DNA from 3 places in the Petralouisia sp. genome. Region 2 is predicted to be linked to each of the others. Evidence: predicted binding sites of a transcription regulator. Region 2 holds the regulator's gene; each other region holds the start of a gene.
The links. The regulator Rex, encoded in region 2, represses fermentation and respiration genes when NADH is low (regulators of the CRP and FNR family bind a similar motif). The targets are predictions, from matches to a motif close to ATTGTTAANTANTTAACAAT.
Positions count from the first base shown of each region.

Region 1: ACTO17_RS00765 (acetyl-CoA C-acetyltransferase) is a predicted target of Rex. The motif match lies at 2,907-2,926, and genes of this name have one in related genera.
Region 3: gap (type I glyceraldehyde-3-phosphate dehydrogenase) is a predicted target of Rex. The motif match lies at 6,511-6,530, and genes of this name have one in related genera.

Region 1 covers NZ_JBQIOP010000001.1:163,284-171,597, reverse strand. The annotation lists gene ACTO17_RS00775 (HD-GYP domain-containing protein) at 90-1,271, opposite strand; gene ACTO17_RS00770 (cell wall hydrolase) at 1,444-2,613, shown strand; gene ACTO17_RS00765 (acetyl-CoA C-acetyltransferase) at 2,990-4,171, shown strand; gene ACTO17_RS00760 (3-hydroxyacyl-CoA dehydrogenase family protein) at 4,320-5,159, shown strand; gene ACTO17_RS00755 (acyl-CoA dehydrogenase) at 5,295-6,449, shown strand; gene ACTO17_RS00750 (electron transfer flavoprotein subunit beta/FixA family protein) at 6,609-7,394, shown strand; gene ACTO17_RS00745 (electron transfer flavoprotein subunit alpha/FixB family protein) at 7,474-8,314, shown strand, end outside.
Region 2 covers NZ_JBQIOP010000016.1:30,606-38,919, reverse strand. The annotation lists gene ACTO17_RS08170 (DUF4129 domain-containing transglutaminase family protein) at 1-323, shown strand, start outside; gene ACTO17_RS08165 (hypothetical protein) at 464-901, shown strand; gene ACTO17_RS08160 (methyl-accepting chemotaxis protein) at 898-2,514, shown strand; gene ACTO17_RS08155 (GntR family transcriptional regulator) at 2,579-3,241, shown strand; gene ACTO17_RS08150 (NADP-dependent isocitrate dehydrogenase) at 3,228-4,448, shown strand; gene abc-f (ribosomal protection-like ABC-F family protein) at 4,461-6,368, shown strand; gene ACTO17_RS08140 (redox-sensing transcriptional repressor Rex) at 6,462-7,106, shown strand; gene ACTO17_RS08135 (hypothetical protein) at 7,111-7,737, shown strand; gene ACTO17_RS08130 (NAD(P)H-hydrate dehydratase) at 7,857-8,314, shown strand, end outside.
Region 3 covers NZ_JBQIOP010000057.1:11,516-19,829, reverse strand. The annotation lists gene ACTO17_RS17190 (helix-turn-helix domain-containing protein) at 1-799, opposite strand, end outside; gene ACTO17_RS17185 (helix-turn-helix domain-containing protein) at 811-1,611, opposite strand; gene ACTO17_RS17180 (Gfo/Idh/MocA family protein) at 2,073-3,071, opposite strand; gene tpiA (triose-phosphate isomerase) at 3,192-3,944, opposite strand; gene ACTO17_RS17170 (phosphoglycerate kinase) at 4,035-5,243, opposite strand; gene gap (type I glyceraldehyde-3-phosphate dehydrogenase) at 5,438-6,454, opposite strand; gene ACTO17_RS17160 (histidinol-phosphatase HisJ family protein) at 6,718-7,518, shown strand; gene ACTO17_RS17155 (beta-propeller domain-containing protein) at 7,821-8,314, opposite strand, start outside.

The DNA of each region.
Region 1 (8,314 bases), on a different contig from region 2:
TAATTGATGGGGCTGTGGCATTAAGAAATAAATATACAAGATACAATATTTGTATGTTTACTTCTTAATGCGGCGGCCCCCTTTAAAAATCACAAAACCCTTCCTGCGGCCAGAATCTTGCTCCGCTTCTCCTGATACCGCTTTGCCGTCTCCTTTGTCTTAGGATCGCTGGCATATTTTTTCAAAGTTTCCTGATCCACCTTCAGCCGGAGATCCATGGTTTTCATCACATCTGAAATGTGCATGGTTTTCTGGAACCTGGCGTCGGTAAAGTCAATGCGCCGGTTATCCGAAAAGAGAATTACTACAGGCTGCGCATAATTCTTGTCATTTTCTTCAATGATAATACCTTTCTGCCCGTTGGAGAAGTCCACGCAGCATCCCCCCGGAAGGATATGGACACATTGGGTAAGGGCAGCCACAAAGGGGGCGGGATAGTAGTCCGGATGCTCCCGGAGAAAACGCACCGCCCGGATTTCAGAAACCGGCTCTTTGTCCAGATTCATGGAAGTCAGTTCATCAAACATGCTTGCCACATGAAGCACATGGGTGCCGTTTCGCCAGCGGATATTCTTTTGCAGGGGAATTTTGACATTGTGCTCTAGCCTTGTCATCTGCCCCACAAGCTGAAGCGTAAGCTCCGGCAGCTTATAATCGTTGTAATCCGGGTGAAGAAGCTGATAGCCCTTTTCCAGATAGCCCCTGACCAGACGCCGTTCATCCGGAGACAGCAGGGCGTCGCCTTTTTCCTGAATCTCATCGGGAACCAGTAAAAGGCCGATATCGTGAAGAAGGGCGGCGCATACGATGGCAAGCTGTTCTCCGTAAGAGTAGTGAAGCCTGTGCACCATCATGGCAGACAGAATCGCCGTGTTCAGGCTGTGTTTGTAAACATAATCGCCGTTGCTGCGCAGATTTTTGGCAAAATTAATCTTATGCTCCAGGGAACCGAAATCCCTCAGGATGGTCTGTGCCAGACTTGTCAGGTTCTGAGGGGCCATGTTGTTGGTAAGCAGGGCAAGATCGTCTTTCAGACGGAACGTGGAAACAGTGAGAAAACGCTCCAGTTCAATGTCCTCTTCGCTTAAAGGCGGCGCCGGTTCTGCCGGCTCTAAAATGTAAACGCCCCAGAGACCGAAATTTTCGATATTAGCAATTCCCTGGCGGGTCAGACGGGTCTCCCGTTCAAAAAGCATAACTCCCTTTTTATTGTAAATAGGCCGGGCGAGACGCATGCCGGGCTTTAAATGGTTGATTTTTACGTATTGCACGAAAACACCTCCGAATCCTGTTACGAACTGTAATTGTATTTTATATCGGATAAAATCAGCGATTGGCAAAGACTGTCAGGGGATAATTTCTGCATTGCTTTACAGACAACAGTGTGATAAAATTTTATCAGCAGTTTACAAAGGAGCGAAAATTGAGATACTGGAGGATGCCATGAAAAAAGCAGGAAGAATTCTGGCGTTGGTTTTCCTTTTGTGCTGTTTCTCCAATCTGGCAGTTTTTGCAACCCAGGGGAAAATTGATAAAGTCCAGGAAGGAATCAAAGATTTAGAGCAGCAGAAAAAGGAAGCAAAAAGTCAGGCGGACAGCCTTTCTGACAAAGCGGGAGGGCTGGAAGGAGATTTGAAAGCGTTCAACAGCAGTCTGGAAGCGGCCGCTGCCAGGTTAAATGAAACAGAAGAGCAGCTAAGCAGTACCAGAATCAGTCTGGAGGAGACCAGAGCTGCCCTGGAAGCGGCCAGGCTGAAAGAGCAGGAACAGTATGAGGCCATGAAAAAGAGAATCCGGTTCATGTATGAAATGGACATGGAGGGAATGATAGAAGTGCTGCTGAGCGCAGAGAATTTTGCAGATTTTCTGAACAAAGGGGAATATATTGTAAATATTCACAATTACGATCGGAAAATGCTTGGAGAATACCGGGCTACGAAAGAGGAAATTGCAGGAAAAGAACAGGAGCTTGAGGAGCAGGAACAGCAGCTTGCAGATCTGCAGGCGCAGCAGGAAGAAAAGAAACAGGAGCTGGCCGTATTGGTGGACAGCACTTCCGAGAAGCTGAGCGCTGCCAGAAAACAGCTTGCAGACGCCCAGGCTGACGTGGAGGCTTATGAAGCGGAGATTGAGCGGCAGAAAGCCTATGAAGCAGAACTGGAGGCCCAGAAAGCAGCCGAAGACGCAAAGAGACTGGAAGAGATCAAACGGCAGGAAGCGGAAATGAAACAGAAGCAGAAAGATTCGGCAGGAGGCGGGAAGATCGCCCCAAGCAGCGACGCTTCCGACATTGCGCTTCTGGCTGCACTGATTCAGTGCGAGGCCGGTGGAGAAAGCTATGAAGGAAAACTGGCAGTGGGAAGCGTTGTGATGAATCGTGTGAGCAGCTCCCATTTTCCCAATTCAGTGGCGGGAGTCATCTATCAGAGCGGACAGTTTTCTCCGGTGGCAAGCGGGCGGTTTGCCTCCGTACTGGCAAAAGGAGCCAACCAGAGCTGTACCCAGGCGGCAGGCGAGGTGCTCGGCGGAAATATTACCATCAGCTGTCTGTATTTCAGACGGAATGACGGTTCCATTCCAGGCGCCGTCATTGGCAATCATGTATTTTATTAATACATAGAAAAGACATGGCAGAATAAGGAAAGGCGGTTTTTGTGCAATATATACAAAGACTGCCTCTTTTTTTCGGGAAAAAGGCCGAAAAGAATGACAAAAATATAACAAAGATAGACAAAAAGGCAGCGGGATAGGGCAGGCAAGATAATTCTTGCAATTTACACGGAAATGTGCTAGGATACACTTATCGAGAGAAGAAAATACGGGAAAAACGGGAATCAGCAAAAGTACTTTGCGGGTCTGGCATCATGAAAAATGCCAACAGCCTGTTTTCCTTTTTTTGGCAAAAGATTGTTAAAAAAATAACATTGATTTTGGTGATTTTGTCAAAATATTTTCGCGATACACTATATTTAAAAAGGAGACGAAGAAAATGGCAAAGAAAGTTGTTTTGGCAGGCGCATGCCGTACCGCAATCGGAACTATGGGAGGGGCTTTAAGCACAACCCCGGCACCGGTATTGGGATCTATCGTTATCAAAGAAGCATTAAGCAGGGCAGGCGTTCCGGCAGATAAAGTTGACCATGTATACATGGGATGCGTTATTCAGGCAGGTTTGGGACAGAACGTAGCCCGTCAGGCATCCATCAATGCAGGTTTGCCAATCGAGACACCGGCAGTTACCGTTAACGTAGTCTGCGGTTCCGGTTTGAACTGTGTAAATATGGCTGCTCAGATGATCCAGGCAGGCGATGCTGATATCGTCGTAGCAGGCGGTATGGAAAATATGTCAATGGCTCCTTATGCAGCTATGCAGGGACGTTACGGATACAGAATGAACAATGCTGCTTTGGTAGACACCATGGTAAATGACGCATTGTGGGATGCATTCAATCAGTATCATATGGGAATTACCGCTGAAAACGTAGCAGAGCAGTGGGGACTGACCAGAGAGCAGTTAGACGAGTTTGCAGCATCTTCACAGCAGAAATGCGAGAAGGCAATCAATGACGGCAAGTTCAAAGATGAAATCGTTCCTGTAGAAGTAAAACAGAAAAAGAAAACAGTGATCGTAGATACAGACGAAGGTCCCCGTCCGGGAACAACTAAAGAAAGCATCTCCAAATTACGCCCGGCATTCAAACCGGATGGAATCGTGACTGCAGCAAACGCTTCCGGCATCAATGACGGCGCAGCGGCAGTAGTTGTTATGAGCGAAGAGAAAGCCAAAGAACTTGGCGTGAAGCCAATGGCAACTTTCGTAGCAGGCGCTCTTGGCGGCGTAGATCCTTCCATCATGGGTGTAGGTCCGGTTGCTTCCACTAAGAAAGTATTCGAAAAGACAGGCTTGACCATTGACGATATGGATCTGGTAGAGGCAAATGAAGCATTTGCAGCTCAGTCTCTTGCAGTGGCTCATGACCTGAACTTTGATATGAGCAAAGTAAATGTAAACGGCGGCGCAATTGCACTTGGACATCCGGTAGGAGCCAGCGGATGCCGTATCCTTGTTACATTATTACATGAGATGCAGAGAAGCGATGCAAAGAAAGGTCTTGCAACTCTGTGCATCGGCGGCGGTATGGGATGCTCCACCATCGTGGAAAGAGACTAAATCCTGCTGTTTCGATTCTGCCTGAGGGCAGAAATGTTCATAGATTATGGAATCGGTATATTTTTGCTGATACCAGAAAATGAGAAAGCTAATATGGATACCGGAGTTCTGCTCCGGTATCCTGTAGAATAATTTAAGGAGGACTATCATGAAAGTTGGCGTTATTGGAGCAGGAACCATGGGTTCCGGAATTGCACAGGCATTTGCACAGACAGAAGGATATGAAGTATGCCTTTGCGATATTAATGACGAATTTGCTGCAAATGGCAAGAACAAAATTGCAAAAGGATTCGAGAAGAGAGTTGCAAAGGGCAAAATGGATCAGGCAAAAGCAGATGCAATCCTTGCAAAAATCACTACAGGAACGAAGGAAATCTGCGGTGACTGCGATTTAATCGTAGAAGCAGCATTGGAAGTAATGGATATTAAAAAGCAGACATTCAAAGAACTGCAGGAGATCGTAAAGAAAGACTGCATGTTTGCAACCAACACTTCTTCTCTTTCCATCACAGAGATTGGCGCAGGACTTGACAGACCGGTCATCGGTATGCATTTCTTTAACCCGGCTCCTGTTATGAAGCTGATTGAGGTTATCAAAGGTGAGAACACACCGGACGAAATGAAAGACAAAATCGTTAAAATCTCCGAAGAAATCGGCAAAACTCCGGTAGAAGTAAATGAAGCTGCAGGATTTGTAGTAAACAGAATCTTAATTCCTATGATTAATGAAGCAGTTGGCATCTATGCAGACGGCGTTGCTTCTGTAGAAGGCATTGACACTGCTATGAAGCTGGGTGCAAATCATCCGATGGGACCTCTGGCTTTAGGAGATTTGGTTGGACTTGATATCTGCCTTGCAATTATGAACGTTTTGTATGATGAGACAGGAGATCCCAAATACCGTCCGCATCCATTGTTAAAGAAAATGGTTCGTGCAGGTAAGCTGGGACAGAAAACCGGTATCGGTTTCTATGATTACAGCAAATAATACATATTGACAAAGGCACGGCCTCAGCAGGCTTTGGCCTGCACTGTATTGAATGTGAGGAGCTGCCGCATTGGATTCGTCTGAATGCGGCAGTCCCATTCCATAAAATAAAAGAAAGTTTGGAGGAAAAGTATCATGGATTTTTCTTTAGATAAAAAACATGAAATGGCGAGAACTCTGTTCAGAGAGTTTGCTGAAAATGAAGTAAAGCCTCTTGCTCAGGAAGTTGACGAGACAGAAAAATTCCCAAGAGGAACCGTAGAAAAAATGCAGAAAATAGGATTCATGGGTATTCCAATTCCCAAGGAATACGGCGGACAGGGATGCGATCCTCTTACCTACATTATGTGCGTAGAGGAATTATCCAAGGTTTGCGGCACTACAGGCGTTATCGTATCCGCTCATACCTCCCTTTGCTGCGATCCTATTATGACATACGGCAACGAAGAGCAGAAGCAGAAATATCTTGCGCCTCTTGCAAAAGGTGAGAAGTTAGGCGCATTTGCCCTGACAGAGCCGGGCGCAGGCACCGACGCACAGGGATGCCAGACCAAAGCGGTATTAGACGGCGACGAATGGGTATTAAACGGCTCCAAATGCTTTATCACCAACGGCAAAGAGGCTGATATCTATATCGTAATCGCTATCACAAGCGTAGTGGAGGACAGGAGAGGAAGAAAGAAAAAGAACTTCTCCACCTTTATTGTAGAAAAAGGAACTCCGGGCTTCTCCTTCGGAACCAAGGAAAAGAAAATGGGTATCCGCGGATCTGCTACATATGAATTGATTTTTGAAGACTGCAGAATCCCCAAAGAGAATCTGCTGGGGCCGGAAGGCAAAGGATTCCCAATTGCAATGCATACATTGGACGGCGGACGTATCGGTATCGCAGCTCAGGCTCTTGGTATTGCAGAGGGCGCACTGGAGGCAACCGTTGCTTACACCAAAGAAAGAAAACAGTTCGGACGCTCCATCGCTGCACAGCAGAATACCCAGTTCCAGCTGGCAGATATGGCAGCTAAGATTGAAGCAGCGCAGCTTCTGGTTTACAAAGCAGCTATGGCAAAAGCAACTCAGAAGGTTTACTCTGTAGAAGCGGCAAAGGCAAAATTATTTGCAGCAGAGGTTGCTATGGACGTAACAACAAGATGCGTTCAGCTCTTCGGCGGATACGGATATATCAGAGAATATGATGTAGAGCGTATGATGCGTGACGCTAAGATCACAGAGATTTATGAAGGAACTTCTGAGGTTCAGCGTATGGTTATTTCCGGCGCATTGCTGAAATAAAATATCATTCAGCTGTGTTGAGTGACAAAAGAAATGGCCGTCCATCGGATGAAAGCCAAAGATTATAAATCTCAATATGCCGTGGCAGGCAAAACGGCCGTCCCTGTGAAGGAAGCCGGGAACTTTGCCGCAAAAATAAAACATAAGGAGTGAATTACCGTGAAAATCGTTGTATGTATAAAACAGGTGCCAGATACCAAAGGCGGAGTAAAATTCAATCCAGACGGTACTCTGGACAGAGGCGCAATGCTCACCATTATGAATCCGGATGACAAAGCCGGGTTAGAAGCAGCCCTTAGATTAAAAGAACAGTATGGTGCAGAAGTAACTGTACTTACCATGGGACTTCCCAAAGCAGACGAAGTTCTCCGTGAAGCTATGGCAATGGGTGCAGACAAAGGTATCCTTGTTACAGACAGAGTGTTGGGAGGCGCAGATACATGGGCTACCTCTACCACAATCGCAGGAGCAATCCGGAATCTGGAATATGATTTAATTATTACCGGACGTCAGGCAATCGACGGCGATACCGCACAGGTTGGGCCTCAGATTTCTGAACATCTGGATATTCCGGTGATTTCCTATGCACAGGAAATCAAAATTGACGGGGACTATGTAGTGGTTCAGCGTCAGTATGAAGACAGATATCATGAATTAAAGGCAAAAATGCCATGTTTAGTTACCGCTCTTTCCGAGTTAAACGAGCCGCGTTATATGACGCCGGGCGGAATCTTTGATGCTTATGACAAAGAAGTGACTGTATGGGGCCGGGCAGATTTGAAAGATGTAGATGATTCTGACCTTGGATTAAAAGGATCACCCACAAAGATTGCAAAGGCATCTGACAAAGTGAAAAAAGGCGCCGGAGAAAAAGTGGTTCCCGATACACCCGAAGATGCAGTTGCCTATATTACAGGTAAATTGAAAGAGAAACACGTAATCTAAAGAAAAGTTCAAAAGCTCACGAAAGAGCGAATCAGATGGATTGCGAATATCCGTAAAAATAAGGAAAGTGGTGAAAATAATGGGTTTAGAAGCATATAAAGGAGTATATGTCTTTGCACAGCAGGTGGACAATGTATTAAGTGGAATTGCTTTTGAATTACTGGGCAAAGCGAAAGACTTGGCAAAAGATTTAAGCACAGATGTAACAGCAGTATTGATTGGTTCCGGCGTGAAGGATTTGGCAGATCAGCTGGCAGAGTACGGCGCTGACAAAGTAATCGTTGTAGATGATCCGGAATTGAAAGAGTACAGAACAGAGCCTTATACACATGCTCTTTCCTCTGTGATCAATGAGTATAAACCGGAAATTATGTTAGTAGGCGCTACTGCAATCGGACGTGACCTTGGGCCCCGTGTATCTGCAAGAGTGAAAACCGGTCTTACTGCAGACTGTACCGTACTTGAAATCGGCGACTTCCCGCTGAATCCGGTGCCGGGTAAAGAAAATGAGCAGAAACACAATCAGCTGCTTATGACACGTCCTGCATTTGGCGGCAACACAATCGCAACTATTGCATGTCCGGACAACCGTCCTCAGATGGCAACCGTACGTCCCGGCGTTATGCAGAAAATCGATCCGATTAAGGGTGCAAAAGCAAACGTAGTGGAATACAATCCAGGATTTGCTCCCAATGACAAATATGTGGAAATCCTGAATGTGGTAAAAGCTGTAAAAGAAACCGAAGATATCATGGAAGCAAAGATTCTGGTTTCCGGCGGACGCGGCGTTGGAAGCGCAGAGAACTTCAAGCTGCTGCAGGATTTGGCAGATGTTATCGGCGGAACCGTAAGCTGTTCCCGTGCAGTTGTAGAAAACGGATGGAAGCCGGTAGATTTACAGGTAGGACAGACTGGTAAAA
Region 2 (8,314 bases):
TGCTGGGGCTGCTTTGGCGGGGGAAGAGATATCTGAGAAGGAGGCGTGAGGCGGAATTCTATCAGGCAGATCGCAGTAAAGGCGCGCTGGCCATGGGAAAAGCCCTGGAAAAATTATTACAATCAAAAGGCCTGGAGCGTAAACGGGGCATGAGCGATCAGGAGTACGGAGCATTTCTGGCCCGGGAGCTGCCGGAGGCGGATTGGGAGAAAGCCGTCGGGATCTGGCAGAAAGCGGCTTTTTCCAGACAGGGCATTACAGAAAAAGAATTTGCGGCTGCAGAAGAATTTTATCGGGAAATGGTCAAAAAACTGAAAAAATAGGCAGTCTGGAAAAGAATGGGAAAAGTATTTTATTTTTTATCTGCCTGTGCTACAATTATTAATAAGAAGTTTATATTTTCAACCAGAAGGCGAAACAGCCGGAACATGCAATACTACAGAAACGAAAGCGGGGAACTGAAATGAGTGAGAAAGAAAAGAAAAAGACAAAAACAGCCAGTGCAAAACGGCGGGGACTGGGCCTGACAGTAAAACTGACAGCAGCCGTTATTATAAGCGTTATGATTGCAGTGTCAGCGCTGCTGGCAGTGGTGTACCAGCGAATGTCCCAGACATTGTTGCAGAAAAGTGAGGAAATGCTGCACACCACCACTGAGAAAACCCTTCAGGAGACGAAGGCATGGATGAACGGGACGCTGGCCATGATGAAAATGCAAAGAGATACCATTGAGTATGAGAATATGGACGTGACTGCCATTGCAGAGTATGTGAAGCATACGGCCGGACAGAATGAAGCGTATCCGGCGGGATTGTATGTGGCATTGACAGACGGGCGCTGTATCATGCGTCATATGTGCCGGGACCGGATTACAGTCCTCTGGAAAAAGGATGGTATTTGATTGGACTGGAATCGGAAGAAATTGTTTTAAGCGATGTATATCTGGACGAGGCCAGCCAGTCTTATGTGGTGGGAGCGTCCGGTATGCTGAGAGGCCCGGACGGCGCAGTGCGGGGCGTTGCGGCGGCAGATGTGAATCTGGACTCTATTTCTGAAATTGTCAGTGAAAGCCAGATTGAGGATAACGGCGGAATTTTTCTGGTGGATACCCTGACAGGCACCATTATCGGTCACAAGGATTCGGCGGTGGTTGGAACGAAGCTGGGCGAAAGCGGCGGTATGTATGCTTATGCAGAGAAACAGCTTCAGTCCGGGAACACAGGGCTTGGCCTTTACAAAGACACGTATGTTGAGATTGCAGAGGTTGAAGGAAGCAGTTGGGCGGCAGTGGCTTATGTGTCCAAAGAAGAAATATTGTCGGAGCTTTATGATCTGACCTATATTATGGCAGTTATGTCGGCGGCAGCCGTACTTGTCATGACTCTTTTAGTGGTAATTCAGGTTCGGAGGATTATCGGCAGGCCGGTGAAGGAGCTGAGCCGGGCGGCTACCCGGATTGCGGAGGGAGAACTGGATCAGACCATCCGCTACAAATCCAGAGATGAACTGGGCATCCTGGTGGATGATTTCAACCAGGTTACCGTAAGGCTGAAAGACTACATAAAATATATCAATGAAATCTCAGACACTCTGCGGGAAATTGCCCGGGGAAACCTGGCCTTTGAGCTGAAAAATGAATATACCGGCGAATTTGCCAGAGTCCGGGAATCTTTAGAAGAGATCGCTGTGGAGCTCAATATGATTATGGGGCAGATGAGAGTGTCGTCCAGGGATGTGGCAGCCGGGGCGGCGCAGATTTCCGGCAGCGCGGTAAACTTGTCCCAGGGTTCGGCGGAGCAGGCCGCAGAGGTGGAAGCTTTGTCCGGAAATATTGAAAAAGCGGCTGACAGCGTGAAAAAGGTGGCGCAGGGGGCCCAGAAGGCCAGCGGTATATCGAAAGAAACCAAAGACGGATTGCTAGAAAGCAATACCAAGATGCAGAATATGCGGGAAGTGATTCAGCGAATCAGCGAGAAGTCCAACGCCATCCACAAGATTGTGAAAACCATTGATGATATTGCGTTTCAGACCAATATTCTTGCGCTGAACGCAGCCGTGGAGGCGGCCCGGGCAGGAGAGTCCGGAAAAGGCTTTGCAGTGGTGGCGGAGGAAGTGCGGACCTTGGCAGGCAAATCTGCCACTGCAGCCCAGGAAACCACGGAGCTTTTGGGAGAGACCATTAAATCCATGGAACAGGGAGTTATTGCAGCCGACGATACGGCCCAGTCCATGCTTGCCGCGGCAGAGATGGCGGAGGAAATGGATCAATTAATCTGCGGCATTGCAGATTACACAAAACAGCAGGCTGACATAGCAGAGGATATCAGTCACGGAATTGAGCAGATTTCCATTGTGGTGCAGAGTAATGTGGACACAGCGGAATCCGGCGCTGCAGCCAGTGAAGAATTGTCCGGCCAGGCAGCGGCCGCTGAAAGAACTGGTTTCCAGATTCCGTTTAAAAGAATAAAAGAAGGTGTGAAGCTGGCCGGTTTTTCAGAAATAATTTCCCCTTGACAAAAAAATGCATAAATGTATACAATAATTCATGGAAATTATTTTCCGGCAAGGAGGGTCTGGTTTGGATGGAATAAGTCATTCACTGGGGCAGCAGGTCTTTCAGAAAATCAGAGAAGAGATTTTAGACGGAACATATGCTAAGGGAAAAGAACTGAAAGAGACAGCCATAGGAGAAGAACTGGGCGTGAGCCGTACGCCGGTGCGCGAGGCGCTGCGGCAGTTGGAATTGGAAGGGTTAATTACCATTATTCCCAATAAAGGGGCTTTTGTGGTAGGTTTTTCAGGGCAGGATATCCGGGATATTTATGAGATGCGCCTGGCCCTGGAGGGATTGTGTGTAAAAAGGGCGGCATTGTCTGCCGACAGGGTTCAGATTGAGCGGATGGAGGAAATTCTCTATCTGGCGGACTTTCATTACAGCAAAGGCCATATGGAGCTGATGGCGGGACTGGACGACAAGTTTCACGGGCTTCTGTATGAAGCGGGCGGGAGCAAAGTACTGGAACACGCCCTGAAGGACTATCATCAGTATCTGTGCCGGGCGAGAAAGACCAGCTTATCCAACCGGGAACGGGCGCAGCAGTCTAACCGGGAGCACTGGAGAATTTTGGAGGCCGTCCGGGAACAGAATGCCGAAAAAGCAGAAGAAGCAGCCAGGATGCATATCAAATGCGCAATTCAGAATATGGAAATATCAGGAGGAAGAGAGCATGGACAAGATTAAAATGACAACACCGTTGGTAGAGATGGACGGGGACGAGATGACCCGGATTCTCTGGAAAATGATTAAGGACGAATTATTGTGCCCCTTTGTGGACTTAAAGACAGAATATTATGACTTAGGGCTGGAATACCGGAATGAGACAGACGATCAGGTAACGTTTGATTCCGCCAATGCCACCAAAAAATACGGCGTTGCGGTAAAATGCGCCACCATCACTCCCAATGCGGCCCGTATGGAGGAATATGATCTGAAGCAGATGTGGAAAAGCCCCAACGGAACCATCCGCGCAATTTTAGACGGAACTGTATTCCGCACCCCCATTACAGTGAAGGGGATTGAACCCTGTGTGAAGAACTGGAAGAAGCCCATTACCATTGCAAGACATGCTTACGGGGATGTGTACAAGGCAAGCGAGATGAAGATTCCGGGAGCGGGAAAATGCGAGCTTGTCTATACGGCAGAGGACGGCACGGAAACCAGAGAGCTGATTCACGATTTCACCGGGGCAGGAGTGATACAGGGACAGCACAACCTGAATGGTTCTATTGAAAGTTTTGCAAGAAGCTGTTTTAATTACGCACTGGACACCAAACAGGATTTGTGGTTTGCAACCAAGGATACCATTTCCAAGAAATATGACCATACCTTTAAAGATATTTTCCAGGAAATCTATGAAAAAGAATACGATGAAAAATATAAAGCAGCCGGAATTGAATATTTCTACACGCTGATTGACGATGCGGTAGCCCGTATTATGAAAGCGGAGGGCGGATTTATCTGGGCGTGCAAGAATTATGACGGAGATGTGATGAGCGATATGGTAAGCTCCGCCTTCGGCTCCCTTGCCATGATGACTTCCGTACTGGTATCTCCCGAAGGCTACTACGAATATGAAGCGGCTCACGGAACCGTGCAGCGTCATTACTATAAACATCTGAAGGGAGAGGAAACCTCCACCAATTCGGTGGCGACAATTTTCGCCTGGACCGGCGCCCTCCGCAAGAGAGGGGAGCTGGACAGGCTGCCGGAGCTTTCCGCATTTGCGGACAAACTGGAGGAGGCATGCCTGTCCACCATCGAATCCGGCAAGATGACCAAAGACCTTGCGCTGATTACCACACTGAAGGATGTGACTGTTTTAAACAGCGAAGGCTTTATCAAAGCAATCCGGGAAAAACTGGAAACATTATGCGAACATAACTGTTAAGGAGAGAGAACCATGATTTTAGCCTGCCAAAACATCAGCAAAGCCTTTGGCACCGATGAAATCATACAACATGCTTCCTTTCATATTGAAGAAAATGAAAAGGCGGCGATTGTAGGAATCAACGGAGCGGGAAAGACCACCCTGCTCCGGATTATTATGGGAGAACTGGAGGCAGACGAAGGAACTGTGGTTCTGGCGAAAAACAGAACCATCGGATATCTGCCCCAGAATCCGGATATCGCGGGAAACCGGACGATTTATGAAGAAGTGCTTTCTGCCAGGCAGGAAATGGTTGACATGCAGGAAGAACTGATTGCCATGGAGCAGGAAATGAGCCGCGTCACAGGGGAAGCCCTGGAGCGGCTGATGGAAAGCTATAACCGCCGGAACCTGGAATTTGAACAAAAAGGCGGCCAGTCTTACAAAAGTGAAATCACAGGGGTGCTGAAAGGCCTGGGATTTACCGAGGAAGAATTTGCCAAGCATATGCAGGAATTGTCCGGCGGGCAGCGTACCAGGGTGTGTCTGGGCAAACTTCTGGTGACAAAGCCGGATGTGATTCTTCTGGACGAGCCCACCAACCACCTGGATATCGGCTCCATTACCTGGCTGGAGACATTTCTGCTGAATTATAAAGGAGCGGTGGTAATTGTCAGCCATGACCGTTATTTTCTGGATCGGGTGGTTGGCAAAGTAGTGGAATTGGACCGCTGCAGAGTATCGGTATTTTCCGGCAATTACAGCGCTTATGCCGTGAAAAGAGCCCAGGTGCGGGAGGCTTTGTTAAAACAGTATTACAATCAGCAGCAGGAGATCAGGCATCAGGAGGAAGTGATTGCCAAACTGAAATCCTTTAACCGGGAAAAATCCATCAAACGGGCGGAAAGCCGGGAAAAAATGCTGAACAAAATAGAACGGCTGGAGAAGCCCACAGAGGAGAATACAGACATTCATCTGCAGCTTAACCCGGGCATTGTCAGCGGAAACGATGTGATTTCGGTGGAGCGTCTGGCGAAAGCCTATCCGGGGCAGCCGCTGTTTCAGGAGCTGTCCTTTGAAATCAAACGGGGCGAGCGGGTTGCGCTGATCGGAGATAACGGAACGGGCAAAACAACGATTCTGAAAATTATCAACGATATGGTGAACGCAGATCAGGGCGCGGTCAAACTGGGAACCAACGTGCATATCGGATACTATGATCAGGAGCATCAGGTGCTTCATTCGGGAAAAACGCTGGTGGAAGAGATTTCCGACGAATATCCTTATCTGACCAATACGGAGATCCGGAATGTACTGGCGGCCTTCCTTTTTACCGGAGACGACGTGTTTAAGCGGATTTCAGAATTAAGCGGCGGAGAACGGGGCCGCGTGTCACTGGCAAAGCTGATGCTTTCGGAAGCAAATTTTCTGATTCTGGACGAGCCTACCAACCATTTGGACATTACCTCCAAAGAGATTTTGGAGCAGGCGTTAAACCGCTATACGGGAACGGTGCTGTTTGTGAGCCATGACCGGTATTTTATCAATAAGACGGCAACAAGAATTATGGAGCTGACCGGCGGCAGACTGGTAAATTATATCGGAAATTACGATTATTATCTGGAAAAATCCAGGGAACTGACCGATATTTATGTATCGGGCAGAGAAACGGCTCCGAAAACGGAAACTGTCAGCAGCAACAAGGCGGACTGGAAACAGAAGAAAGAAGAGCAGGCCAGACAGCGGAAGCTGGAAAATGACAGGAAGCGCACCGAGGACAGCATCGAAGCCGCAGAGCAGCGGATCAGTGAATTGGAAGAAGCGTTTTCAGACAGTGAAATCGCAACCAATTCTGCCAGACTGCAGGAGCTGCACCAGGAATATGAAGGGCTCAAGAAGGAGCTGGAAGAACTGTATGAGCATTGGGAAACACTGCTGTGACATGTTTCCCACATTGACATCCGGAATCAGATTGTTTATAATAAAAAAATGAAAAAACGGCGAGCGGATGCCCGTGAAACAGGAGAAGAGAGAATGGAAAAAGGAATATCACAGGCAGTAATCCGAAGAATGCCAAGGTATTACAGATATCTGGGGGAACTTCTGGATGATGGGGTGGAGCGGATTTCATCCAATGAACTGAGCGCGAGAATGCGTGTGACCGCCTCCCAGATACGGCAGGATTTGAATAATTTCGGTGGGTTTGGACAGCAGGGATATGGCTATAATGTGAAGTATCTCTATGATGAAATCGGCAAGATTCTGGGAATGAATCAGCAGCACAATATTATTGTGGTAGGGGCCGGCAATCTGGGGCAGGCGTTGGCCAATTACATTAAGTTTGAGAAATGGGGATTTGTAATTATCGGGCTGTTTGATGTGAATTCGGCATTAAAAGGGATTTCCGTCCGGGGAATTAAGGTGCGCATGATGGATGAACTGGAAGAGTTCCTGAAGAAGAACAAAGTGGATATTGCCGCCCTTACCCTGCCCAAAGAGAAGGCGGATGAGGTGGCAAACGGACTGGTGAATCTTGGAATTCGCGCAATCTGGAATTTTGCCCATCTGGATCTGGAGCTGCCGGAACATGTGGTGGTGGAAAATGTACATCTTTCAGACAGCTTGATGCAGTTATCTTATAATATTGAGAAAACAGAAAAATCCAAAGATAAGAAGTGAGCATATGAGTAAAAGAAAAAACACAAGCCCCGGATTTGAAAAAATTGCCCAGACAAGGGAGCTTCCGCCGTTGGTGTTGGATCAGAAATGGCATCAGTTATTTCTGGACGGCAGCAAGCCGGCAAAGGTGGCGAAGCTGGAGCAGAAGGTCAGCGGGCACCTTTCCAGACAGGGACATCTGACCCAGGAGCTCAAAGAGCTGAAATCTCTGAAAAACAAGCTGATGAAAAATATTGTGGCCAATATGGATGAAATTGGAGAACAGGGACAGGAGACCGGCAGGCTTCAGGAGAACCGAAGGCTGATTACAGAGATCAATCAGCGGATGGATTCCTGCCGCGGGGAGCTGGACAAACTGCAGGATACCATGAGACAGGACAATGAACAGCTGATGGCGGAGACGTTGGAATACTGTTATGGAATCATGAACAGCAATGAGAAAGAACAGGAGGAACTGGCTCAGTGGATTGCGAAGACCCGGACAGAGCTGAAGGTAAAGATTATCCGCAAGGACGCCATTGAGGATCAGAGCCGCGCAATTTATGCGTACCTCCATGATATTTTCGGGGCCCAGGTCATCGGAGCTTTTGATTTGAAATATGGAGAGGAATATAAAAGAACAAAGAAATAAAAGGCAGTCTTGGCAGAACTTGTCAGGGGTGTCTTTTTTCGGAGTTTATTGTGCCTTTTCCCAAAAACCGCAGTCTGTATCCGGAGCGGTTTTTGCCGGAACCGGCTTAGGAGGTTGGAATGAGGATTCTTTTAGACAGCAGGCAGATGAAGCAGTGCGACAAGAATACGATAGAGCATTTCGGAGTGCCGTCTCTGGTTCTGATGGAGCGGGCGGCTTTAAGTACGGCAGATGAAATTGACAGATATTTCCGGGAGGGCGGCAAAAAGGGGCAGGCCGCGGCCGACAGGGAAACGTCCGGAAAGAAACGGACGGCTCTTATAGTCTGCGGATTTGGAAATAACGGCGGAGACGGCCTTGCCATCGGCCGCATACTGTTTCAGCGGGGCTATGAGGCAACAATCGTAATGCCGCCGGAGTCAGGAAGAATTTCTGAGGAAACAAGAACCCAGAAAGAGATTTTGGGCCATTACGGAATAGAGCTGATGCACGATATGCCAAAGGGAGAGTTTGATGTTGTGATAGACGCGCTGTTTGGCATCGGCCTTACCAGGAACCTGGAAGGGGTGTACCGGGA
Region 3 (8,314 bases), on a different contig from region 2:
ATTTGAAATCACCCGTTCTTTTCCACAAATAATAGTAGTTCCAGCCTATATTAAAGATAAAAACATACATTAAATCTTGTGTTGTATTATTTTGCATCCAACGTATAGTATCTAAACATGTTTTAATGCTATCCTGATAGTTCCCAGATAAGCCAAGGTAATTTGAATAATTCAAACAGATTTTATTACATATAACACTGTCTTGATTATATATGAAGTTTTTAAAATATTCCATCAGATCTTTATATATATTTAGCGCTAAATCCCTTCTTCCCAAATCCCAATATCCAATTGCAATATCATTCAATATATACAGTTCAGTTTCATTATATATATTAGTTAATGAAATCTTTCCACTTGAATAATCTCCTATTGACTCCATTAATAGATCTTCTAATTCATGTATATACAGTTCCCCTCTATCCATACTCATGAATAATTTTATGCGCCCTAAAAACTGTTTTTTTTCAATCGTATTATTTATCTCCATTCCAGACTCGTATTTTTCTAATCTAATGTTAATCTCTTCTAATTTCTTATCATGCAATAACTTTTCAAACTCTTCGTAACAATCGTTATCGCTAAAAAGACTTATCTCATGAGATACAACCATCCCTTGATTTTTTATATCTAGTTTCTCTAATATTAAAGAAAGTTTTTCAACCGATGGGTCCACTTTTCCTCTTTCATATCTTCCTAACGTAGTTTCATCGCATATCCCCCAGGCCAATTCCTCTATCGTCTGATTCTTTTCTACCCTTCTTTTTCGAATCGTCCCACTTTTATTAAATAAATTCATATTACTCTCCACTATATATCTATCATTTTATCTATTTCCAACAATTTTTCCTCATCACACGAAAGAATTTCCCCCAATAACTTCTTGCTTCGTAAAATTTCAGATACACCAACATACTGAAAAATTCTACGTTTATACGTTAAAACATCCTCTAACATTAGTACAAGCTTTCTATCTTCAACTCCTTTTTTATTATTTACTATTTCAAGCGCAACTTTATCATAAAACCTTAATTTCAATATATTTTTATCCCCAAGTCTAGTGATATAATAATATAATTCAAATAATAACTCTTCATCAAAGAATTTATTTGAACATAGATACAGGATTATTTCCATCTCCATAACAGTAAAAACCGGACGATTATCTGACATGAAATCGAGTTCTTTAGTTATCAATAAAGCTTCCTTTAACTTATTTACTGCTTCTGACTTTTTATTTGAAAATAAAAAAATTAGAGCCTCTGTTCTTAAAATATATTGTAAATGAAGTTTATTTCCATATACAATACTTAACTCTTTATATTGATTTATAAATTGCTCAACTTCATCTGTCCTTCGCTTTCTGAGTTTTTTTTCTATTTTAAACCTTATTTTCACACAATCAATCTCATCCGCAGAAGCCATGTATGATATTTTTTCTGGATTTTTTCCTATACGCTCTAATAAAGCATCTATCATAAACTTATTAGGTTCAATTTGACTATTTTCATATCTTCCATAAGTCGAAGGACTGCAAAGACCTTTACAAACTTCATTTTTCATTAAACCTCTATTATTTCTTTCTTTTTCTAATACCTCTCCAATTTTCATATTTTGCATCCTTGTTTGTATAATAAGTCCCCACGGTGATACCTGCGCTATTAATGGACAGTAATTTACCGCTATCTTAGCATCCACCTGATGGGCAAACTCTTTTGTTTTGGTCTGCTTCTCCTGTGGTGGCATTGCAAATAGTATTTAAAACATATATATCATAACCTTTTTTTTCAATAATTTCAACTAGCTCTTAAAGATCCAGCAGCTCCTCAATTGTCTGGTTTTTGATTTTCCGATTTTAGAATTCAACAAGTGCACATATAATATTCCAATGTGCACCTGCATATATTGGAAACAGAACATCGAAAATTAATTAACTGCTATATTAATGCAGAATATGCTTTCAAGAACGCCGGACAAAAAACGCAGGCGTAGTGGTCTACGTCGAGGCTTTTTGTCCTGTGCTATCAGAAGTACAGACAAGTGAAAATGTCAGTTAATAATTATTCGATGTACTAGTGTTCCACAACATCCCCCGGAAATTGAATTCCTGCCGCTATCCGGGCGGATTCTATAATTTCCATAACCATTAACATAACCTTCAGATTCCTGTCATTCCCGGCATAATCGTCATTCTGAATCATTTTTGTCATATTCCGGATCTCATAAAGCCAGCGGTTGGAATTTTCCTGATGATTGAACGTCTCCTCTTGTTCCCTGGTTACCACTTGCACTTCCGCAAGGCCGTTGCTGCCGCCTTTGATATAAATGTATCCGTTTTCCCCTTCAATCTGGACATAATTCACGCCCCAGGTATCCTTTGCCCCGGCTGCTTCACTGATAAATCCGTCGTACTGCATCACAAGAACGCCGGAAGTGTCGGCAAGACTGCCGTAACGGTTGGGATAGTAGGTAAAGGACTGGGGCATTCCAAATAATGCCGCATTCAGGTACACATTGTAGAAATTGATATCCATCAGGCAGCCGCCGCCGAATTCAGGATTGAAGATATTAGGGACTTCGCCTTTTTTTACCAGATCATAACGGCTGGAATACTGGCTGTAATTGCTGAGCACAAGCTTGATTTTGCCCACTTTGGGAATCTCCCGCTTTAAGATTTCCAGATTCGGCAGAAACGCCGTAGGCACTGCATCTATTAAAAACAACCCCCGTTCTCTGGCAAGCTCCACAAGTTCCCTGGCCTGCTGGGCCCTGGTGCAGAAAGGCTTCTCGCAAATAACGTTTTTTCCGGCAAGAAGCGCGGCTTTTGTCTGTTCGTAATGTAAAAGATTGGGAGACGCCACATAGACAAAGTTGACGTTTTCATCCGCAAACATCTCATCCAGGTTCGTGTATACTTTTGACACGCCGTATTGAGCCGCCAATTCCTGACCTCTCTCCCGGGTTCTGGAATATACTGCAGTGCAGGCGATTCCTTCTGTCATCTGAACGGCATCCAAAATAGTATGGACAATGGGGCCGCTTCCTATGGTTCCAAGACTGATTTTTTCCATAATTCTGTTCTCCTTATCTGCAAAATGATTTGCCCGATCCAGATCAAAAACTCACTTCAGTCATGGATTCCCATAACCTGAAGTGAGTTTCTGTATTTCCCTTATCAGGGATAACCTGCTTTATTTATTATAGCAGACAATCTTGCCGAAATCTGCTTTCAGAGAAGCGCCGCCAACCAGTCCGCCGTCGATATCCGGTTTGGAGAACAATTCTGCCGCATTTCCTGCATTTACAGATCCGCCGTACTGAATACGGATTGCATCTGCAGTTGCCTCGTCATATACTTCTTTGATGCAGGCACGGATTGCTGCGCAAACTTCTTCTGCCTGGTCGGAGGTAGCAGTCTCTCCGGTTCCGATTGCCCAGATTGGCTCATAGGCAATCACTGCGCCCTTTGCCTGTTCTGCAGTTACATTCTGGAATGCAATTTTAATCTGCATACGAATCCAGTCAATGTAAATGCCCTGTTTTCTCTGTGTCAGAGACTCTCCGCAGCAGATAATCGGAGTAATGCCGTGTTCAAATGCTTTCAGAACTTTCTTATTAACTGTTTCGTCTGTCTCAGCAAAATACTCTCTTCTCTCAGAATGGCCGATTACCACGTATTTCACGCCTGCGTCTGTCAGCATATTGGGAGCGATTTCTCCTGTATATGCGCCGCTTTCCTCAAAATACATATTTTCTGCGCCAATGTTGATGTTGGAGCCTTTTGCTGCTTCCATTGCAGGAATAATGTCAATGGCCGGCACGCAGAATACTACGTCCACATCCTCGTTTGCCACCAACGGTTTCAGTTCATTTACCAGAGCAACTGCTTCGCTCGGAGTTTTGTTCATTTTCCAGTTGCCTGCAATAATTTTCTTTCTTGCCATAATCTTATCCTCTTCTTAGATTTTATTTTCAAAAAGTCCCCATGCCTGCCAATTTCACAGAGCATTTCAAACTTTCTGCCATTTTTAATTTTATTTGTTGGTTGCTGCCGCCACGCCTGGAAGCTCTTTGCCTTCCAAAAATTCCAGGGAAGCTCCGCCGCCGGTGGAAATATGGCTCATCTTGTCGCCGAAGCCCAGCTGATTTACTGCTGCTGCAGAGTCTCCGCCGCCGATAATGGTGGTTGCATCGGTTTCTGCAAGCGCTTTTGCCACTGCAATGGTTCCTTCTGCAAGCGTAGGATTCTCAAATACACCCATAGGCCCGTTCCATACAACGGTCTTTGCAGATTTCACTGCCTCTGCAAACATTTCTGCAGTCTTTGGCCCAATATCGCATCCTTCCCGGTCTGCAGGCATGTCTTTTGCATCATACATAATTACGTCTACCGGAGCGTCAATGGGATTGGGGAATTCTGTAATTGTTGCAGAATCTACCGGAAGCAGTAATTTTTTGCCAAGCTTCTCAGCTTTTGCAATCATTTCTTTACAGTAATCTACTTTGGTGTCATCCACCAGAGATTTTCCGATTTCGTATCCCTGCGCTTTTAAGAAAGTATAAGCCATGCCGCCGCCGATAATCAACGTATCGCATTTTTCCAGAAGGTTGGAAATAACATTCAGCTTATCCGCTACTTTTGCGCCGCCTAAAATTGCAACGAAGGGTCTTACCGGATTCTCTACTGCATTTCCAAGGAAATCAATTTCTTTCTGCATCAGATATCCAACTGCTGCAGTATCCACCAATTCTGATACGCCTACATTGGAGCAGTGCGCTCTGTGAGCGGTTCCGAACGCGTCATTTACAAACACATCGCAGAGAGAAGCAAGATCTTTGGAGAATGCTTCGCCGTTTTTGGTTTCTTCTGCACGGTAACGGGTATTTTCCAGTAAAATCACTTCGCCGTCCTTCATAGCCTCTACAGCTGCTTTGGCATTGGGGCCCACCACTTCCGGATCAGCGGCAAATTTCACTTCCTGTCCCAACAACTCTGTAAGTCTTGCCGCCACCGGAGCCAGAGACAATTCCGGTTTGGGTTCTCCCTTTGGTTTGCCAAGGTGAGAGCAGAGAATTACTTTTCCGCCGTCTGCAATCAATTTCTTAATGGTGGGAAGCGCTGCCACCAGACGGTTCTCGTCTGTGATTTTTCCTTCTTTCAAAGGCACGTTAAAATCGCACCTGCAAAGCACGCGTTTGCCCTTTACATTGATGTCGTCTACTGAAACTTTATTTAAAGACATAATACATTTCCTCCTGTTTGATAATGTAAACCGCTTTCTGTTTCATATGCATCAAAAAGAGCCCGGTCCTTAAAAGACCGGACCCTTTTTGAGTCTTAGGAGCGGTTCAGAGGAACTGAGCTCTGAACCGTTCTGTATCTGCACTCTGACAGCCTATCGCTTCAAAAGCAGTCTGCCGTGCAGGATTTTAATTCTTATGCTAATTCACTGAAATATTTGATTGTACGAACCATCTGGCTTGTGTAGCTGTTCTCATTGTCATACCAGGAAACAACCTGTACTTCAAATAAATCATCAGAAACCTTGGAAACCATGGTCTGTGTAGCGTCAAATAAGGAACCGAATTTCATTCCCACGATATCGCTGGATACGATTTCATCTTCATTGTATCCAAAAGATTCATTAGCTGCTGCTTTCATAGCTGCATTGATTCCGTCTACAGTTACATCGTTGCCTTTAACAACTGCTGTTAAGATTGTGGTGGAACCTGTCGGAGTCGGTACACGCTGTGCAGAACCGATTAATTTGCCGTTTAATTCCGGAATAACAAGGCCGATTGCCTTAGCAGCGCCTGTGCTGTTGGGAACAATATTCACTGCTGCTGCACGGGATCTTCTCAGATCGCCTTTTCTCTGAGGTCCGTCTAATGTCATCTGATCGCCTGTGTAAGCGTGGATGGTGCACATAATACCGGACTGGATTGCAGCATATTTGTTCAAAGCGTCAGCCATAGGAGCCAGGCAGTTGGTGGTACAGGAAGCTGCGGAGATAATGGTATCTTCTGCCTTCAATGTCTCATGGTTGGTGTTGAATACAACAGTAGGAAGGTCATTTCCTGCCGGAGCAGAGATAACAACTTTACGTGCGCCTGCATTGATATGAGCCTGTGCTTTGTCTTTGGAGGTGTAGAATCCGGAGCACTCCAGAACAACGTCTACCTTTAATTCTCCCCATGGGCAGTTATTTGCATCCGGGAAAGCGTAGATCTTGATTTCTTTTCCATCTACAGTAATGGAATCGTCACCAGCAGTTACTTTGTCTGCCAATGCATATTTTCCCTGAGATGAATCATACTTTAACAAGTGCGCCAACATTTTAGGACTTGTTAAATCGTTGATTGCTACTACTTCGTACCCTTCTGCACCAAACATCTGTCTGAATGCCAAACGGCCGATACGTCCGAAACCATTGATTGCTACTCTTACTGACATGTTAATTCCTCCTAATTTTGAATGAATTTTGTTTTTTCTTTGGATATATTACCCAACTTGTCTATATTTTAACTAATATCGTGGAAAAATTCAAGGGGCTTTTTTAACTTTGTTAAATTTTTCATTATCTCGTACTTTTTTTGGTGAAAACATACATTGACAGACTCCCATCTGTTTCGTCTGATCCGAATTTCTATTTGACATTGCCCGCCGTCTGAATTATGATCTTTTTAAATCCGACATACGAAAAGGAGGACATTCTCATGCTTTGGGACACACATATGCATACGCATTTTTCCACAGACAGCCAGGCAAAGCCCGAAGAAATGATTCAGGCTTCCATCCGGGCAGGGGTGGACGGCATCTGTTTCACCGATCATCTGGATCTGGATTACAATGCATCTCAGACAGAATTCAACCTGGATATCCCCGGATACTTTCAGGAAATGCAGAGAATTCAGCAGCATTATTCCGGTAATTTCCCTGTTCTGGCCGGAATAGAAATCGGGCTGCAGCCCCATCTTGCAGACCGGCTTCCTCAGATCATTGAAAGTCATCCCTTTGACTTTGTCATCGGTTCTTCCCATGTGGTACACGGCCAGGACCCTTATTTTCCGGAATATTATCTGGAAAAAACAGAGATGGAAGCATATCGGGAATATTTTGAATCTATTCTGGAAAATCTGGCTGTATTTGACTGTTTTGACGTATACGGACATCTGGATTATGTAGTCCGCTACGGCCCCACCAAAAATGAAAATTACACTTATGAGCAGTTTTCAGATGTATTAGAAGAAATTCTGCGTATTCTGGTGGAAAAAGGCAAAGGTCTGGAGCTGAACACCGGAGGCTTCCGGTACGGGCTTGGCCATCCCAATCCCACAGAACCCATTCTGAAACGCTATCGGGAACTGGGGGGTGAAATTGTCACAGTGGGGGCAGACGGACACAGGCCGGAGCACGTTGCTTTTGATTTTGCGAAGGTTCCGGAAATATTGAAGCAGGCGGGATTTGAATATTATACGGTGTTTCAGGGGAGAAAGCCGGTGTTTTACAGGCTGTAGGCTGAAATTACTGCAAACGGATTAACAGCTTGTCTTTGGATACGGACGGAAATACCGGATCGCCCTTTTGCACGCAAACCGGGCCATGCCCTCGAATTGTTTGCTTAGCCAAAGGGCGATCCGGTATTTCCTGTGTATCCAATTACGGTTTGTTTGCCTTTACTTATTCTGCCAATGGATGAAACAGTATTTCCTGTGTATCCAAATATGGCTTGTTCGCTTCAGTAAACATTCGCAACTATTTTTCTTCAGTAAACATATTTTCATTCCTTTCATTAAAAGCTGCTATATTCAAAATAATTTTATTTCTCCAATTCTCCAGTCTTGCTGCCATCTGCAAGGCTGTACTCCTCAATTCTGCCATTGGCGCACATCAGATAAAAACGTTCTCCGATATAGGTTCCCCGCACTGAATGGGAGTAAACTTTGCTGTCACTGCAGTCGATTTTCATTTTCTCCTGGAAAGCGCCGTCTGCATACGTAAACAATACATACTCAAGACGGTAATCCTCTTCGTAATCTTCCGCAGAAAAGCCGAAGAGATTCTTGTCTGTGTCAATAAACACTGATTTGTAGTCATACAAAGCCATGGCGTAATCGTAGGGCAGCATAAGTTTCGACTGTTCTTTCACATCTGAAGGGTCAGAAATATCAAACATAGACAGTTTCATTCCGTCTGTGGCCCCGGTTTCTTCGTCTGCCTCCATGCCGATTCCCAGAAGAAGATTTTCTCCATAAAAATGCAGGTATTCTGAAAATCCGCTGATTTTCAGTTCTCCCAGAACCTTCGGCTTTT